DNA from 3 places in the Agrobacterium sp. 5Ca39 genome. Region 1 is predicted to be linked to each of the others. Evidence: riboswitches for the same ligand, from Rfam matches in the RefSeq annotation. Region 1 holds a riboswitch; each other region holds the start of a gene.
The links. A riboswitch is a leader RNA that binds a small molecule or an ion and turns the genes downstream of it on or off. The one in region 1 is predicted to bind thiamine pyrophosphate.

Region 1 (4,103 bases):
ACCTTTCCGGTGGTGAAGCGCGCCGCGCCGCGCTTGCCCGTGTCATGGCGCCGGAGCCCGATATTCTGATGCTGGACGAACCCACCAACCATCTGGATCTGCCGACAATCGAATGGCTTGAAAGCGAACTCCAGCAGACGCGCAGCGCGCTGGTGCTGATTTCGCACGACCGTCGTTTTCTCGAACGGGTTTCGACCTCGACCGTCTGGCTCGATCGCGGCCAGTCCCGCCGTCTCAATCGTGGTTTTGCCCATTTCGAGGAATGGCGTGACAAGGTGCTTGAAGAGGAAGAGCTTGAACAACACAAGCTCGGCAAGGCCATCGAGCGCGAAGAACACTGGATGCGGTATGGCGTGACTGCAAGGCGCAAGCGCAACATGCGCCGTGTCGGTGAGCTTCAGGCCATGCGGGCGGAATATCGTGGGCACAAGGGGCCGCAGGGGACTGTACAGGCGACCGTCACGGAAGGCCGGGAGTCCGGCAAGCTGGTCATCGAGGCGGAGGCTATCACCAAGGCTTACGGTGAGCGCATGATTGTCGCGCCGTTCTCACTGCGGGTGCATCGCGGCGATTGCATCGGTCTCGTCGGACCGAATGGCGCGGGCAAGACAACGTTGCTGAAGATGCTCACCGGCCAGCTTGAACCAGACAGCGGCTGGGTCAAGCTCGGCACCAATCTCGAGATCGCAACGCTTGACCAGAAGCGCGAGGAGCTCAATCCCAACGATACGCTCGCACATTATTTGACCGACGGCCGGGGCGACAATCTTCTCGTCAATGGCGAGGTGAAGCATGTCACGGGTTATATGAAGGACTTTCTGTTCCAGCCGGAACAGGCCCGCACACCCATCCGCAACCTTTCCGGCGGCGAGCGTGCAAGGCTCATTCTGGCGCGTATTCTCGCCCGGCCGACCAATCTTCTGATTCTCGACGAACCGACCAACGATCTCGATATCGAAACGCTGGATCTGTTGCAGGAGATCGTGGCCGGTTTTTCCGGCACGGTCATCCTTGTCAGCCACGACCGTGATTTTCTTGACCGTACGGTCACCTCCACCATCGCGCCGGCCAATCCCGATCAACCGGACGGACGCTGGATCGAATATGCCGGTGGCTATTCGGATATGATGGCGCAGCGCAAGGGAGCTGCGGAAGAGAAACGAAAAGCTGAGAGACAGGAAAAGGCGAAAGCCGCACCTTCAGCCCCGTCTTCGCAGGAGCCTGGAAAGGCCAAGGCCAAGCTTTCGTTCAAGCAGAAATTCGCCCTCGAAAATCTCCCCAAGGAGATGGAGAAGGCGCAGGAAGAGATTGCAAAACGCGAGCAGCGCATGGCCGACCCGGAACTCTTCGCCAAGGATCAGGCGGCCTTCAACAAGCTGGCGCAGGAAATGGAAAAGCTGCGCGAAAAACTTGAGGCCATGGAAGAGGAGTGGCTGGAGCTGGAGATGCTGCGCGAGGAACTGGAAGGCTGAGGACGATCTTTCCGGCCGCCCCGCCATCCGCCTTTGACAGGACCGCGGAAATGCCGTTTGCTGTCCCGGTTCGGAGGAGTTCAACACCATGCGCATGATCTTCGTCAACCTGCCCGTCAAGAATATCGAGACATCGAGAGCCTTCTTCACGACACTGGGTTTCACCTTCAATCCGGAATATTCCGATGACCGCACGCTCTGCATGATTGTCGAGGAGAACATCTTCGTCATGCTCCTTCAGGAAGAGCGTTTCCGTGATTTCATCAACGGCGACATCGCCGACGCCAAGCGGAGTACCGAGGTACTGACCTGTCTTTCCGCCGGAAGCCGGGAGGAAATCGACCGTATGATCGAGGCAGCGCTCGCGTCAGGCGGCAGCCACTGGAAACCCGTTCAGGATCACGGATTCATGTATGCAGGCAGTTTTCAGGATCCCGACGGCCACGTCTGGGAACTGGTGCACATGGCGCAGCAGGGTTGATGGCAGCCATCTTGCCAAGACGGGTCTGCGGGACTACACCATTATCTTGATCTAACGGGGTGTCTTTCGCGCTTGGGCGCAAAAGGCTGAGAGGCTTGCCAACCCGAAGAACCTGATCCGGTTCATACCGGCGGAGGGATTAGACGGCTTTCATGCAGGCGGCTATTTCCCTCCTCGTTTTGAGGAGATATTCGTGCGCCGTCGTATTTTTGTAAATTCCATTATTGCCGTTTCCATGCTTCTGCCCGGCTTCGCAGTTGCGCAGGAAAAACCGGAACTGACGGTCTACACCTATGAGAGCTTTGTTTCTGAATGGGGGCCCGGTCCCAAAATAAAGGAAGCTTTCGAGAAGGTGTGCGCTTGCACCGTCAATTTTGTCGGCGTGGCGGACGGCGTGGCGCTTCTCAACCGGCTGAAATTGGAAGGTCCGGGGTCCAAGGCGGATGTCGTCGTGGGACTTGATACAAATCTGGTCGCGGAGGCGAAACAGACCGGCCTTTTCGATGTCAGCGGCGTTGATGCATCAGCGGCCAAGGTACCCGGCGGCTATGAGGACGATGTGTTCGTTCCCTATGATTACGGCCATTTCGCTATCGTCTATGACACCCAGACGCTGAAAAGCCCACCAACGAGCCTCAAAGAACTCGTGGAAGGCGACCCCGCCCAGAAGATAGCCATTCAGGACCCGCGCACCTCGACGCCGGGACTGGGGCTGCTTCTGTGGGTGAAATCGGTTTATGGCGACCAGGCGCCGGAAGCCTGGGCAAAGCTCAGGAAGCGGATCCTTACCGTTACGCCGGGCTGGTCGGAGTCCTACGGGCTCTTCACCAAGGGGGAGGTGCCGATGGTGCTGTCCTACACGACTTCGCCCGCCTATCATATGGTCGCCGAAAAGACGGATCGTTATCAGGCCGCAGCTTTCTCCGAAGGACATTACATCCAGATCGAAGTGTCAGGCCTTCTCAAAAACGCGCCGCACAAGGATCTTGCAAAGCAGTTTCTCGCATTCACCCTCACCTCCGGTTTTCAGGATACCATTCCCGAAAACAACTGGATGATGCCAGTTGCGGCAACCTCCGCCCCCCTGCCGGAGGCCTTTTCCAGGCTCGTCGTGCCGCAGAAGACTTTCCTGATGCAGCCGGAAGAGGTCGCGAAAAACCGCAAGGCATGGATAGACGAATGGCTGACGGCCATGAGCATGAATTGAAGAAGAGGCGCGTCCACGCATGATGCTGCGTCGCGATTACCGGCGGTCAATCATTTTCGGGACGGCGGCTTTTGCCGCCGTTTTCCTGTTCATGGCGCTCGCCGTGTTTGCGCTTCTGTCCTTTGATGCGGGTGCATCCGCTTCCGGCATTTTGGACCCTTATACATTGCGTATTCTGCGCTTCACGGTTTATCAGGCGACGCTCTCCACCCTTCTTTCCATCATTCTTGGTCTTCCCGTGGCCTTGGCACTCTCCCGGCAGCGGGAGTTTCCGGGAAGGATCTGGATCATCCGGTTGATGGCAGTGCCGATGGGGCTGCCGGTGATCGTCGGCGCCTTCGGTATCATTACCATCTGGGGGAGGCAGGGTGTCTTGAATACGCTTCTTGTTTTCGCCGGCGCGGAAGAACCTTTCAGCATTTACGGTCTTTCCGGCATCCTCATTGCTCATGTGTTTTTCAATCTGCCGCTTTCCGTCCGGTTGTTGCTGGCCGGGCTGGAGCGTATTCCGGGCGAATATTGGCGCATGGCGGCGAGCCTCGGCATGGGGCCGATCTCGGTTTTCCGTTTTGTCGAATGGCCGGCCGTGTCCCGGCTTGTTCCGGGTATCGCCGGCCTCATCTTCATGCTTTGCGCCACCAGTTTTACGCTCGTGCTCCTTCTGGGCGGCGGGCCGGCGGCGACCACCCTGGAGGTCGCTATATACCAGGCGCTGCGGTTCGATTTCGATCCGCAGCGGGCGATCGCGCTCTCGGTTCTGCAGATCGTCCTCACCGCGGCCCTGCTCGGCCTTCTGGCCTTCCTGCCGTCGCCGGAAGCGGAAATCGCTTCACTTGGCCGGCCTGTGCGCCGTTTCGATGCGGGCCGGGCGGCGGCCCGCCTGTGGGATGGTCTAATCATCGTTTCCGCGGTGCTGTTGATCGGACTGCCGCTGGTCGCCATT
Region 2 (4,103 bases), 160 kb from region 1:
TATCCCAAGAGGCTGGTGTCCTGCCTGTGAACCAGCAGGAGATTGGCGGAATTGCCGAGAATGCGGTCGTTGGAAATCATCAGGCGGGCGGAATGCGCGTCGCGCAGATGCCGGCCGAGGCTGTAGGGCGTGCCGTTCTTGTAGCCCATGATGCCGCAGACCAGCATGGCGTGGTCGATGATCTCGAGAATGGTTTCCGAAGAGCAGATTTTCACATTGTTCATGGCAACGGCAAAGGCCATCGACATCAATTTTTCCGGATCGCTCTTGGTGTCCTCGTAGGCCTTGATACCGGCTATGATGTTGGATTTCACCACCTGCAGCTTGGTGGAAACCTCGGCAAGGCGGATCGCGCCGGGAGGAGCCGTTCCGGGCGACTTGCGGGCCGCAGCTCTGACAAAAGATTGGGCGCGCAGCACCGCATCCGACGCGATACCATACCAGACGGCGCTCCACAGCAGATGCGAGCTTGCAAGCATGGATTGTGCAGCGATTTCTGCGAAAGGCTTTGGGAAAATCTGCGCCGCCGGCGCTTCGCCGCGGAACAGGAAGCCGTCCGAACAGGTGCCACGCATGCCGAGCGTATCCCAAACATGGGTCTTCTCAAGCGTATACTGGTTTTTCAGGAAGACGGTCATCACCTGATCGGCGGGCGCGGCATCCTTGTGGGCGCGCGACGTAATCAGGATCGCATCGGCGTTGCTGCCATAAGAAATAACCGTGGCGTCCTTCTCCAGCCGGCAGCTATCACCTTCGACTTCGATTGCGCAGATGGAGTTACGCAGATTTCCGCCGATGCCGCCTTCGGTGGTGGCGGAACCGAGCAGAAGCTGTTCGCCGGCGACGCGGCGCATGAAGTCGGCGTGCCATGCGCTCGCCTCTCCATGTTCCACAAGGCTCGACAGTTTGATGTGGTGCATGGCGAAAATCATCGCCGTTGCCGAACAGGCCTGCCCAAGCCGGGCGCAGATATCGGCGATTTCCTGAAGGGAGGCGCCTTCGCCGCCCAGCAGTGAAGGGACCTGTATGCCGAGCAGACGTTCCTGCCTCAATGCATCAACGGCTTCCTGCGGAAAGCGGCCGGTGACATCCACCTCGTCCGCATATTTGGCGGCAATTGCCGCGACACGGCCCGCGCGCGCGGACAGCGTTTCATCCTGCGGCGCGACGGTGACGTTCATCAGGCTGCCTCTTTACCATCGAGAATGAGTTTAACAGTGTCTTCAATGGCCTTGATGCTGGCGAAAGACTTGCGGTTCAGCAGATTGTCCGGGAATTCGATATCGAATGCTTCTTCGATGCCGAGCATCAATTGCACCGATGCAAAGGAAGAAAGGCCCGCCGCGTAAAGATCGGCTTCATCTGCAATCGTATCGACGGGGGTTGGAAGCTGGCCGAATTTTGCCAGTATTTCACGTATAGTCGCATTCATTCCGACGTATCTCCCATGAATTTCACATCAGGATGGTTTGTGCTTATGGTTACGTTGCAAACGATAATATTCGCCTAAACCGTTAGGTTAATTACAACTAACGGCAGCATGCGCCATTCCCGCACCTTTGCCAAGCATGGATCGCCGGTCTTGACAAAAGCCTGAGGGTGTTTTTTGCTGGGGCCATTCACCAGGGGTGTCCCGTCAAGGGGCTGAGATTCTGCTTTCATGCGCAGTGACCCGTTGAACCTGATCCAGTTCATACTGGCGTAGGGACGGTGCAAAGACCTGATGTCGGGCGGCGCATGGCGCCGCGTTTCGGCACACAGGTATTTTCCATCATTCCGGCTCGAACTGGGTCTCCACTGTTAAACTTTGGAGCCTCAAGATGAATATCGCTGCCAAGACTATACCGCTCGTCGTTACAACCGGCCCGCATGCCGCCTCCACGAAAATCCATAAGCCGGGCGTTTTGCATCCGCATATCCGCGTACCGATGCGCGAGATCGCAGTGCACCCGACGGCGGGCGAGCCGCCGGTCACGGTTTATGATTCCTCAGGTCCCTATACCGACCCCAACCATCCGGTCCTGATCGAAAAGGGTCTGCCGCGTCTGCGTCATGACTGGATCGTCGCGCGCGGTGATGTCGAGGCTTACGAGGGTCGGCACGTCAAGCCGGAGGATAACGGTTTTGCCACAGGCGAACGCCTGACGCCTGAATTTGGTGTACGTCATCAGCCGCTGAAAGCGACGGCGGGCAAGGCGGTGACGCAACTTGCCTATGCGCGGGCGGGCATTATCACGCCCGAAATGGAATTCATCGCCATTCGCGAAAATCTCGGGCGCGAGGCAGCGAAGGAGAAGCTCGCGCGTGACGGTGAGAGTTTCGGCGCGCATATTCCTGATTACGTCACGGCGGAATTTGTGCGTCAGGAAGTGGCGTCGGGCCGCGCCATTATTCCAGCCAATATCAACCATCCGGAACTTGAGCCGATGATCATCGGCCGCAATTTTCTCGTCAAGATCAATGCCAATATCGGCAATTCCGCCGTCACCTCCTCAATGGCGGAAGAGGTTGAGAAGATGGTCTGGGCCATCCGCTGGGGTGCGGATACGGTCATGGACCTTTCGACCGGCCGCAACATCCACAATATCCGCGAATGGATCATCCGTAATTCGCCGGTTCCGATCGGAACCGTGCCGCTTTATCAGGCGCTGGAGAAGGTGAACGGCATTGCCGAAGACCTCAATTGGGAAGTGTTCCGCGATACGCTGATCGAGCAGGCGGAGCAGGGTGTGGATTATTTCACCATCCATGCCGGCGTCAGGCTGCATTACATACCGCTCACCGTCAACCGCGTCACCGGCATCGTCTCACGCGGCGGCTCGATCATGGCCAAGTGGTGTCTTCATCACCACAAGGAAAGTTTCCTCTATGAGCATTTCGACGAGATTTGCGACATCTGCCGTGCTTACGATGTCTCCTTCTCGCTGGGCGATGGCCTGCGTCCCGGCTCGATCGCTGACGCCAATGATGCGGCGCAGTTTGCGGAGTTAGAAACGCTGGGTGAGTTGACGCAGATCGCTTGGGCAAAGGATTGCCAGGTGATGATCGAAGGCCCCGGCCACGTGCCGATGCACAAGATCAAGGAGAATATGGACAAGCAGTTGAAGACCTGCGGCGAAGCGCCCTTCTATACGCTTGGGCCGCTGACCACGGACATTGCGCCCGGTTACGACCACATCACGTCCGGCATTGGTGCTGCAATGATCGGCTGGTTCGGGACCGCCATGCTCTGCTACGTTACGCCGAAGGAACACCTCGGTCTGCCGGATCGTAATGACGTGAAGGTGGGTGTCATTACCTACAAGATCGCCGCTCACGCCGCCGATCTTGCCAAGGGTCATCCGGCCGCACAGGTGCGGGACGATGCGCTGTCGCGTGCAAGGTTCGAGTTCCGCTGGGAGGATCAGTTTAACCTGTCGCTCGATCCCGATACGGCTCGGTCCTTCCATGACGAGACGCTGCCGAAGGAGGCGCACAAGGTTGCGCATTTCTGCTCCATGTGCGGACCGAAATTCTGCTCGATGCGGATTTCCCACGATATCCGCGCCGAGGCGCAGAAGGAGGGGCTTGAGGCCATGGCCGCGCGCTTCAAGGAAGGCGGTGAGCTTTACATGCCGCTTCCGACGCCTGCGAATGCCGAATAAAATGCACGTCCTTGTCAAGGGAACGGGGGTCGCCGGTTTGACGGCGGCCTTCGAACTGGCGCGGAGGGGCGTTGTTGTCGAGGTGTCGGAGCGCAATGCCGAGCCTTCTCGTGGAGCGTCGTTTTATGCCGGCGGCATGCTGGCTCCCTGGTGTGAGCGCGAAAATGCGGAGGAAGCGGTCCTGACGCTTGGCAAGGTGGCGCTTGACTGGTGGGACGAGGCAACTCCCGGCCTTGTGGTTCGCAATGGCACGCTGGTCGTCGCGCCAGCACGCGACAAGGCAGAGCTCACGCGTTTCGCATCGCGGACCAGCGGTTATCGCTGGGTGGATGAGGGCGAGATCGCCGCTCTGGAGCCCGATCTTGCGGGTCGCTTCCGCTCCGGGCTCTATTTCCCGGGCGAGGGGCATCTCGATCCGCGTCTCGCGCTGAAATCGCTGCATGAGCGGCTTTCTATCAT
Region 3 (4,103 bases), on a different replicon from region 1:
GATTTCCGCAATGGCGATTTCCACGAGATCGAAATCTGGGCCATCCCGGAGAAGATCGAATTTTTGGCCGGCGACAGTTTCACCGATATCGTCTCCGCGCTGTCCCTACGGTTTGGACGGCAGCCGCAAATGCCGGAATGGATATATAATGGCGCGATCATTGGATTAAAGGATGGCGTCAATTCGTTTGCGCGGCTGGAGAAAATCCGCGCAGCAGGAACGCAGGTGTCGGGCCTGTGGTGTGAGGACTGGGTGGGGCTTCGCCAGACATCCTTCGGCGCACGCCTGTTCTGGGACTGGCAGGCGAACGAAACCCGTTATCCGCATCTGCGCCAGAAGATCGCCGAGCTTGCCGATCAGGGTATCCGTTTTCTGGGGTACGTGAACCCCTATCTCTGCGTTGACGGCCCGCTTTTCCCGGTGGCCGAACAGGCCGGTTATTTCGCAACGGATGCGGAAGGGAAAACGGCGCTGGTGGATTTCGGCGAGTTCGATTGCGGCGTGGTCGATTTCACCAATCCGGCTGCCGCCGACTGGTTTGCCGAAGAAATCATCGGCAAGAACATGCTGGATTTCGGCCTTTCCGGGTGGATGGCTGATTTCGGCGAATATCTTCCGATCGATATAACGCTCTTCAACGGTGTCGACGCTAAGCTGATGCACAATGCATGGCCCACCCTGTGGGCCGAGGTCAATGCAAAAGCCGTCGAAAGCCGCGACAAGACCGGCGAAACGCTGTTCTTCATGCGCGCAGGCTTCACCGGAGTGCAGGCCCATTGCCCCCTCATCTGGGGCGGTGACCAGTCGGTCGACTTCTCCCGTCATGATGGGCTTGTCACCGTCATTTGCGGCGCGCTTTCATCCGGCCTCATGGGCAATGCCTATCACCATTCCGACATCGGCGGTTACACCAGCCTGTTCGGCAATGTCCGCACCGCGGAACTCATCATGCGCTGGACGGAGATGGCCGCCTTCACGCCTGTCATGCGCACCCATGAGGGCAACCGCCCGCGTGACAATCTGCAGATCGATCAGGATGAAGCGGTTCTCGCCCATTTCGCCCGCATGACGACAGTCTATGTCGCGCTTGCCCCCTATCTGAAATCGCTCTCCGCCGAAGCGGCCAGGACGGGGCTTCCGGTGCAACGCCCGCTTTTCCTGCATTACGAGAATGACCGGCAGACTTACGCCATTCAGGACAGCTATCTCTATGGCCCCGACATGCTGGTGGCCCCTGTCTGGAAAGCGGGAGAAGCGCAACGCACTCTCTATCTTCCGGGCGATGGCCAGTGGGTACATCTGTGGAGCGGCGTGCATCATCGCGGTGGAAACGAGGTTACCGTGGAAGCACCACTCGGCCGGCCCGCGGTTTTCTACCGCGCCGATAGTGGCAACGTCACCCTGTTTGAACAGCTCCGCACCATCTGAGCCGTTGACAGCCAGCTAAAAAAACGACAGTTTCCGACCCATTCCGAGGGGAGCACCAGACGGTGCTGAGATGGCGTTGAGCCGGACCCTTGAACCTGATCCGGATCATGCCGGCGTAGGAACGGAAACTGTCGCGCCTTTGAGGCGCTGCCCTTTCTCTTCTCCGCTTTGTCCTGATCTCCGCGATTGTCACGTGTGGAGACCGAATGATGATGCTGAAAGTTTTTGTCCGTCGCACCCGGTGCGTCTGCGTCTGAGGTTCGGCTCATGCGTGCCGCCCATGCGTTGAACGGTGTCGGTCTCCTGCTTGTTCTCTGGCAGGCAGGCACATGGCTGTTCTCCCCACCCCGTTATATCCTGCCGGCGCCGGCCGATGTCGCCGCGGCCTTCCTGCGCCACCCCGGTTTCCTGTTGGGGCAGGCCATGGTTACATTTCTCGAAATGGCCGTTGGACTGACGGCCGGCGTCCTGGTCGGTATTCTCGTGGCTTTCTCCATCGCGGCAATCCCCCGTCTCGGTCGCCTCGTCTGGCCGATGGTTCTGGTTTTGCAGGCCTTTCCGGTCTTCGTGCTGGCGCCCATCCTCGTCCTCTGGTTCGGCTTCGGCATGGCCTCGAAAGCGGTGATGACAGCGATCATCATCTTCTTTCCCGTCGCCTCCTCCTTCACCGATGGCCTCAACCGGACGGATCGCGCCATTCTCGATGCCGCCTCGCTGACGCAGGCAAGCCACTGGCAGGTTCTCACCCGGTTGCGCGTGCCACTGGCACTGCCTTCGCTTATCTCCGGGCTGCGGGTGGCCGCACCCCTCGCACCGCTGGGCGCTGTCATTGGCGAATGGGTTGGCGCATCGGCAGGGCTTGGATTCGTGATGATCCAGTCAAACGCCCGCATGCAGACCGACACGATGTTCGCCGCCATGGCGATACTCGCCATCATGGCGGTGCTGCTGCGACTGGCGGTGGATCGCGCCACCGCCCATCTGGCGCCCTGGGCCAGGGAAACAGAACACACCATTCCTTTCGGGTATTTACGGAGACTTTCAGCATCATGAAGCGAACTCTTCTTTCTTTCGTCGTCGCGGCGACAAGCATATTTGCCCCCGTTCAGTCACAGGCGGCCGACAGGCTTACGGTATTGCTGGAATGGTTCGTGAACCCCGACCATGCGCCGATGGTCATCGCGAAAGAGCGGGGCCTTTTTGCGGATGCGGGGCTCGAAGTTGAACTTGTTCCTCCGGCAGATCCTTCCGCCGTTCCGCGCCTCGTTTCGGCAAAACAGGCCGATATCGGCGTGCACTACCAGCCCAACCTCTATCTCGACCACGATGCCGGCCTGCCGCTCGTCCGTTTCGGCACACTGGTCGAAACGCCGCTAAACACCGTCACCGTGCTGGCTGACGGACCGATCAAAAGCCTGAAGGACCTGAAGGGCAGGAAAGTCGGTTTTTCCGTATCCGGCTTCGAGGATGCCATGTTGAAGCGCATGCTGGAAAAGGACGGTCTGACGAAAGACGATGTGGAACTCATCAACGTCAATTTCTCCCTGTCGCCATCGCTCATCGCCGGCAAGGTGGACGCCACGCTCGGCGGTTTCCGCAATTTCGAACTGACGCAGATGAAGCTCGAGGGCCACGAAGGCCGATCCTTCTTTCCCGAGGAACATGGTGTTCCGGCCTATGACGAGCTGATCTTCGTCACCCATCGCGATCTCGCAACAGACAGCCGCCTGCCGCGTTTCCTCTCCGCCGTGGAACAGGCCGCTATTTTCATCACCAATCACCCGCAGGAATCCTGGCAGCTTTTCATCAAGGCCTATCCCAATCTCGATGACGCACTGAATAAGCAGGCTTTCTTCGACACAGTGCCGCGTTTTGCCAAGCGCCCTGCCGCACTCGACCGCGCCCGCTATGCGCGTTTTGGCGCCTTCATGCAGGAAATGCAGCTCATCAAGCAGGCGCCGGCGGCGGACGAAGTCGCCGTGGAGCTACAGCAGCCATGACAATCCCTTTCCCCACGACCACGCAGGCCGCCGAAATCCTTGAAAAAGTCAGGCAAGCGCGTCCGCGCGTACATTGCCTTATGAATACCGTGGTGCAAAAATTCACCGCCGACGGGATTACCGGTGTCGGCGGCATTCCCTCCATGACCACGTCGCTGGAGGAAATCGAAAGCTTCGTTACCAAGGCGGATGCGCTGACCATCAATCTCGGCACGCTGGATGCGGAACGGCGCAAGGTTATCCTGCTGGCAGTGAAGATCGCCAACGCCTCAGGCAAGCCCTGGATCGTCGACCCCGTGCATTGTGACTATTCTCCATCCCGGCTGGCCTTCGCGCGTGAGCTCATCACTCTCTCTCCCGCGATCGTGCGTGGCAACCGTGCAGAAATGAGACTGATCGGCGAGGTGCCAGATGCAATCAGGATCGAAACCGGGCCGGTCGATCACCTGAGCGACGCGACGCGACGCGTCAGGATCGTAAACGGCCATCCCTGGATGGCTAAGGTAACGGGTACGGGCTGCCTCTCGGGGGGCGTCATCGCTGCTTTCATGGCCGTGGAACGGGATGCTTTGGCAGCGGCGGCGTCCGCCCTTGCCGTCACCGGCGTCTCCGCCGAACTGGCCGCGTCCTGTGCCAGAGGTCCCGGCACGTTCGAACCGGCATTCCTGGACGCGC

Region 2: linked by a shared signal. The riboswitch ahead of thiC (phosphomethylpyrimidine synthase ThiC) and the one ahead of thiB (thiamine ABC transporter substrate binding subunit) in region 1 are both predicted to bind thiamine pyrophosphate.
Region 3: linked by a shared signal. The riboswitch ahead of ACZ47E_RS17095 (ABC transporter permease) and the one ahead of thiB (thiamine ABC transporter substrate binding subunit) in region 1 are both predicted to bind thiamine pyrophosphate.

The regions. Positions count from the first base shown of each region.
Region 1 is NZ_AP026436.1:2,352,408-2,356,510, reverse strand. It holds gene ACZ47E_RS11640 (ABC-F family ATP-binding cassette domain-containing protein) at 1-1,472, shown strand, start outside; gene ACZ47E_RS11635 (VOC family protein) at 1,561-1,953, shown strand; TPP riboswitch at 1,999-2,109, shown strand; gene thiB (thiamine ABC transporter substrate binding subunit) at 2,147-3,160, shown strand; gene thiP (thiamine/thiamine pyrophosphate ABC transporter permease ThiP) at 3,180-4,103, shown strand, end outside.
Region 2 is NZ_AP026436.1:2,195,955-2,200,057, reverse strand. It holds gene ACZ47E_RS10935 (acyl-CoA dehydrogenase family protein) at 1-1,181, opposite strand, end outside; gene ACZ47E_RS10930 (acyl carrier protein) at 1,181-1,432, opposite strand; TPP riboswitch at 1,615-1,726, shown strand; gene thiC (phosphomethylpyrimidine synthase ThiC) at 1,821-3,644, shown strand; partial or broken gene thiO (glycine oxidase ThiO) at 3,646-4,103, shown strand, end outside.
Region 3 is NZ_AP026437.1:722,737-726,839, reverse strand. It holds gene ACZ47E_RS17100 (alpha-glucosidase) at 1-1,428, shown strand, start outside; TPP riboswitch at 1,465-1,567, shown strand; gene ACZ47E_RS17095 (ABC transporter permease) at 1,696-2,481, shown strand; gene ACZ47E_RS17090 (ABC transporter substrate-binding protein) at 2,478-3,428, shown strand; gene ACZ47E_RS17085 (hydroxyethylthiazole kinase) at 3,425-4,103, shown strand, end outside.